DNA from 2 places in the Paraliobacillus sp. JSM ZJ581 genome. Region 1 is predicted to be linked to the other one. Evidence: predicted binding sites of a transcription regulator. Region 1 holds the regulator's gene; the other holds the start of a gene.
What was found. Region 1 encodes LexA, which represses DNA repair genes until DNA is damaged. Its sites were predicted from a motif close to CGAACATATGTTCG; they were not measured.
Positions count from the first base shown of each region.

Region 2: the regulator LexA is predicted to act here: its motif matches at 1,669-1,682, upstream of addB (helicase-exonuclease AddAB subunit AddB).

Region 1 covers NZ_JBISEP010000001.1:147,527-150,958, reverse strand. The annotation lists gene ACH6CY_RS00850 (peptidoglycan-binding domain-containing protein) at 322-468, shown strand; gene ACH6CY_RS00845 (hypothetical protein) at 551-1,051, opposite strand; gene lexA (transcriptional repressor LexA) at 1,385-2,020, opposite strand; gene ACH6CY_RS00835 (YneB family resolvase-like protein) at 2,308-2,973, shown strand; gene ACH6CY_RS00830 (DUF896 domain-containing protein) at 3,047-3,277, shown strand; gene tkt (transketolase) at 3,368-3,432, shown strand, end outside.
Region 2 covers NZ_JBISEP010000004.1:4,222-7,653, forward strand. The annotation lists gene ACH6CY_RS03695 (TVP38/TMEM64 family protein) at 272-931, shown strand; partial or broken gene ACH6CY_RS15685 (DNA/RNA non-specific endonuclease) at 1,265-1,391, shown strand; gene addB (helicase-exonuclease AddAB subunit AddB) at 1,709-3,432, shown strand, end outside.

The DNA of each region.
Region 1 (3,432 bases):
CTTATCAGATTAACCTCAGAGAAACGAATGGACCTGGCCAGCGAGAACTAGGTTTTTTTTGTGCGGGTTATTTAATATAAAGCACCCTTAGGAAGTGGTTTATCTTTAATAACTCTAGCTATTGTAGCTATTATATATTCAATGAAAGAAAGTATTAGTTCATAATCCACGTCCTAATACTCGTAAAGCATTAGTTGAGGCTTATCAAACAGAATTAAACAAACAATTTAATGCGGGTCTAAAAGTTGATGGTTATTGGGGTTCTAAAACAAAAGCAGCTAGTGTAGTAGTAAAGGTAATCTCACTTGGATTTTACAAGCGTTGTTGCGTTGTGAAGGTTATTGCCTTGCAATAGATGGTATTTTGGGTAACGATACAGAATGGAATGTAAAATACTTCCGGAATGATGTTGGCATTGGCGTAGATGGTAAAGCAGGACCGGTTACATTTGGAGAATTATTTGGATGATATAAAAAGGAGCACTTAGTTGTGCTCCCAGTTAGCTTTAAGGTTATTAAATAATTAATGCAAGTAACAACTTAAGAGAGTCTTATTTATTAACCTTTGATACTTCAATACCAATAACTTTTGAGTCTTCAAATGCAAATTCGATATTTATCCCTTTATCTTTATCAAAATAACCTAAAACTTTATCACTTGAATCATCCCGTATATAATAATTTTCACCATATTCAGTAATTATAGTTTGTTTAGAGCTGCCGATTCCTACTTTCTTATTTTTATTATATTGTTTATCAGAGAAAAAATAGCGTTTAACAATACCGTTTACAATCTGAAATTGCGCATATTTGTATTCTTGAGATCCATATTTCAAATACATACTATTCTTTGTTTCCTCAGTAGAATTTGGTTCTCCAAAAGCTTCTTTTACTTCCAATTCAGTTGATCCGATTTTAATAGCATTTAATTCCTCTTTTAATTCTGTATCACTTGTTTGTTCATAAAAATTCATCTTGTCTTCACTTCCACAACTTGCTAATAATATCAGACTAAACAATCCAATTATTATCTTGTAGGTTTTAGCTTTCATTTTTTCACCTCAATCTAAAAGTTTTGTTATTTTTTCTATGAATTCTCAAAAAAGAAATAACCACAATTTTAAGGGAGTGGTTATATTAAATAAAGGAGGGGTGCTAATGTGGTCTGGTATCATAGAAAAAAGCATGTATCTCTTAAGTAAAATATAATTACGATAGTCTCGATATATATAACAAATAACAAAATCAACCATATATAGTAATAGGCTCATTTTAATCTAAAGAAAATATAAATGCTAGAGTGAAACAATTACAAAAGAAAGGTTTTAACTTTTTCATTGATGCTTTAAAAACAAGCGCTTTACTCAAAGGAGTAAAGCGCTTGTTTAATGGATGTCACGATATAGACCAATAACTTTACCTAATATAGATACATTTTGATAAATTAAAGGTTCCATTGTCGCATTTTCAGGTTGTAGACGAATATAATTATTTTCTTTAAAGAATCGTTTTACTGTTGCTTCTTCCTCATCTGTCATTGCAACAACAATTTCGCCATTTTGAGCTGTTTGTTGCTGTTTTACAATTACCATGTCACCATCTAGTATGCCTGCTTCGATCATACTTTCTCCCTCAATAACTAAGACAAAAATAGATTGATCCGTAGCATCGCCATGAGTCAGTGATAGAGGTAGTGGTACATATTCCTCGATATTTTCAATCGCTGTAATAGGTAAACCAGCTGTAACCTTTCCAATGACTGGTGCAAAAGTCGCTTCTTTTTTTAAGATACCTAATTGATCATCTTCTAAGTTAAGCACTTCGATGGCTCTAGGTTTGGTTGGATCTCTTCTTATGTAGCCTTTTTTTTCTAATCGAGATAGGTGCCCATGTACGGTTGAACTAGAAGCTAAGCCAACTGCTTCACCAATTTCTCTAACAGAAGGTGGGTAACCTTTATCTAAAACTTCTTTTTTGATGAAATCAAGAATTGCTTGTTGCCGTTTTGATATTTTTATCATAAACGATCACCTCCGTACATATTTTTTACTAGTAATAGTATAGCATGCAAGGATAAAAAAGACAAACGTAAGTTCGAGTAAAATGGTTGACAAGAACTTTTGTTCGTATATAATGATATGTAGATGCGAACAAAGGTTCTTAAATTATAAAAACAGGAGGCATTTAATATGTTTACTAAAATATCAAAAGCAGATGCATTCTATTTCATTTTATTTATTTTTACGTTAGTATTTATGTATGTAGGATTAGTAACAAGTTAATAGTTTAATAGATTGTAGGTATGAGTATGCGAGCAATAATTTATTGTAGAGTAAGTACAGAAAAGGAAGAACAAGCGTCTTCATTATCTAGACAAAAACAGGAATTAATACGACTTGCGCAAGATAAAAATATAGATGTTATTGATATAATTGAAGAAAAACAAAGTGGATATGAGATTGAACGTCAAGGAATATTAACCTTACTAGAAAGGTGTGGATCTGGCGAAATTGACTGTATACTAATTCAGGATGAAACAAGGCTTGGTAGAGGAAATACTAAAATAGCATTGTTTCATCAGTTTTCTAAATTAGGTATTAAAATTTATGCCTTGTCTAATCAAGGAGAATTACAATTATCTGAAGCAGATAGCATGGTCTTACAAATTGTAGGGATCGTAGAAGAATATCAAAGGAAGATTCACAATATAAAGATTAAACGTGGTATAAAGCGAGCTATGGAGAACGGGTACCAACCTGAAAAAAATCTCGCCCATAAACATCAAGCGCCAGGACGTGAACGAATAGAGTTCCCAATAGAAGAAGTTATAAAGCTAAAGGAAAATAAATTAACATTTGCTGAAATCGCATCGACTCTTCGAGGGCTAGGGTATAATGTTTCTAAAGCTACTGTACATCGCAGATATCAAGAATATGTAACACTTGAAAAAGAAGGTACATTTCATATAGAATAAAAAGACAAGGTTCAAGTATGATTACCTTGTCTTTTTTAATTTTTGAATTTTCTAATAAAGAAGGTGAACCAACGTGTTATCTAAAGAAAAAATCAATCGAATAAATGAATTAGCAAACAAATCAAAGAAATATGGTCTAACTGATAAAGAAAAACAAGAGCAGCAAGAATTAAGGAAAGACTATTTAAAAAACGTAAGAAAATCCTTTAAAAATCAATTTAAAGGAATGAAAATTGTTGATCCTAATGGAGAAGATGTCACACCAAAAAAAGTTAAAGATCTACAAAAAGAGGATGAATTATAATTTGGTGTCTCGAAAGCTTGTGAAATATCTTTTTTCATTATAGGATAAATATATGTACATAATTTTTAAATATTGAAAGGAGTAACAAAGATGGCGAAACAAATCGAACAGCTTTCAATTAACACAGTAAGAACCCTTGCAATAGATGCAATTGA
Region 2 (3,432 bases), on a different contig from region 1:
AACTGGACAATGCCGTAGGAGATAAAGGAAACACGACGAAAGAAAAGAGTCGATGTTGACTTATCGTACAGAGGTGAAGGAAGTTCACTAGTTGTTGGGTGTTTGAGCTAGATAATAAAAGCGAAAACACCCGTCTAACAACGTATGAACTGGACAATGCCGTAAGAGATAAAGGAAACACGACGAAAGAAAAGAGTCGATGTTGACTTATCGTATGTAGTTTAAGCATGTATAGAAGAAGTAGCTGATAAGGTGGAGGAGAAAATGCCGTATGTATGTATTAAGCAACAGTGTAATAACAATTAATGAAATACAACAATTGATTGAAGCAGATCAATACGACATGGTTTTAAAACAATTATTAAAAACGTACGAGAGCTTTGGGCCATTACCCGGATTATTACTTCCTTTCATTGAAGCATTCCTACCATTTTTACCGCTAGTTGTTTTTGTACTTACAAATGCCGCCGCGTATGGTTTGTGGAAAGGGTTTTTGTTGTCTTGGGCAGGAGCTAGTATTGGTGCGATAGCTGTATTTTCACTTATTAGAAAGCTTGGAAATAAGCGTTTTTTCCTTTGGATACGTCGCAATAAACAGGTAGAACGGGTAACAAATTGGTTGGAGCGCCATGGGTTTGGGCCGTTATTTATTCTAATGTGTTTTCCATTTTCACCGTCTGCGATTATTAATACAGTTGCCGGTCTATCTAAAGTCAATATCTATCAGTTCGGATTGGCTGTATTGTTAGGAAAGACAGTAATGATATTTTCCATTGCATATGTAGGAAGTAGTATTGCTTCTTTTGCCCAAAATCCAGTCAAAACAATTGTAGTAGGAATCAGTATTTCTCTATTTTGGATATTAGGTAAGATAATTGAAAAGTGGCTACGTAAAAGAGATAAAATAACACAAATAAAAGAAAAGAATTAATCAATTGATATGCTCTCCTTAAGGTAGACAGATTAAAAAGTGAAAATCTGTTTCTATATTAAGGGGAGTATTTTGTGTTTATAACATTTCTTGATACCAAAAAAACCTGATGCTATACCTGATCAATATAAGATACAAGAAGGAGGTGCGTTTTGGGGAATTGCAAATAATTTAGCTAGTATAAGCGTCAATGATTTAATTGTTGCTAATCCAGACGTAGATCCTAAAAAACTAAAAATAGGGCAAATGATTAATTTAGCAAAGACAAAGCATTCTTATAAAAAACCAAATCAATCGAAGAAACGACAGTCATCTTATAAATATCCACTTCCTAATGGTAATGGACAAGTAACAATTAAAAAAAGCGAAAGAAGCAGATTTCAGTATGCCGATAAGCGGTGATCCTTGGTTATACCCCTATATGCGAGATAATGATGGTGATGGGATGGTAGGTGAGTAAGCCTCTAGAACTTTGAGAAAAAATAACTGAACGTTGAATCGCTAGTCAGTTCAACGTTCAGTTTATACTACATTTTTATTGTTTGTACTCCAAAACTGAACTACTAACTGAAAGTAGGTGCTATTTCTCATGATACTATAAATGATACACTTTTAATCAAAATATCGTTTTATTCATTTTTTATCAAATGGCTAAAACGTTGTATTATGGGTGTTTTGTTGTATTTTCAATAGAGAAAATGTGTTGTTATAGCGTAATCATGTTAAAATGAAAGAAGCGAACAGACAATCGATTGAAGTATGTGAGGAGAGAAAAAAATGACTGTCCGTTTTTTAATAGGTAATGCAACCGTATCGAAAAGCAATCAATGTCTTACAGAAATAAAAGAAGAATTAAAACAAAATCCAAGAGGAAATGCAATTATTTATTTAGTACCGGATCAAATGACTTTCCAACAAGAATATGCATTATTACAAGACGATATACACGGAAGTATCCGAGCACAAGTACTTAGTTTTTCACGATTAGCATGGCGAGTTTTACAAGAGACTGGTGGTGCGACGAGACAATTTATCAGCTCAACTGGTGTACAAATGATGCTTCGTAAAATTATTGAAGAACGAGCAAGCGATTGGCAAATCTTCCAAAAATCTATTGAAAAACACGGTTTTATTGAGCAAATCGAATCGATAATTACTGAATTTAAACGTTATCGAGTCACACCCGAACTTCTTGCCATGCAATTAGAGGAGATGGAACGGTTTAAACATTTAACATCTAATGAAAAAGGGTTAAAACAGAAGTTGGAAGATTTATATTATATGTATAAAAGGCTAGTAAGTTTGTTAGAAGGTAAGTATATGGACCAGGAAGATCAACTTAATTTATTAATGGATAACATGTCACAAGCATCATTTTTACAAAATGCAATTATTTATGTTGACGGCTTCCATCGATTTACACCACAAGAACAAGAAGTAATTGGCGCGTTAATGAAACGAGCAAGACAGACTACGATTACACTTACTTTAGATCAAATACCACCAGAGCCAACAGAATCGTTTGATATTTTTTCCCAAACGAAAGAAACTTATCATACTTTGATCGGTTTAGCACACGAATTAGGATGTGAAACAAAAACAGAAGTTCTAGCTGAAAAGGAAGATAGTTTACACCCGGCGTTTAATCATTTGGAAAAATTCTTTGATACTAGACCAGCTCCAAGCTTTCAACATGATGCTCCAATTCAACTTGTACAAGCAGTGCATCCTCGAGCAGAAGTAGAGGGTGCAGCACAAGAAATTTTACGACTAGTAAGAGAAGAGGGGTATCGCTACCAAGATATTGCTGTACTAGTAAGAGAAACAGATGTCTACCATGACTTAATCGCAACGATTTTTAAAGATTATCGTATCCCTGTATTTATTGATGAGGAACGAACGATGCTACATCATCCATTAATTGAATTAATCCGTTCAGCTATCGATGTTGTTGGTGGCAATTGGCGTTATGACACCATTTTTCGCGTCTTAAAAACAGGACTAATACCAACAAGCAGCCAAACAGATCCTCTAGATATGGATGCTATTGATACATTGGAGAATTATGTACTTGAATATGGTATTCGCGGCAGAAAGCAATGGCTGAGTGATAATCCGTGGGTTTTTCAGCGTTTTAAAGGATTCGAACAAGCAGGACAAACAGATTATGAAAAAGAAAAACAAGAAAGAATCAATTGTTATCGAGATCAAGTTGTACAAGCACTTGCTCCGTTAGATACAAAATTGCGATCAGCAGAAACGATCGAGGAAAAAGCTACTGCATTATATGAATGGTTGGAACAGTTAGAAGTACCTGATCAATTAGAATATCTTCGTAATCAATTTGAACAGGAGGGTGCGTTGGAGGTTGCTAGAGAACAAGAACAAGTTTGGGATGCGGTGTTACAACTTTTAGATGAAATGGTTGAAATCACTGGTTCTGAAACGATTTCATTACAATTGTTTCAACAAAGTTTAGAAACGGGTTTAGATACATTAAC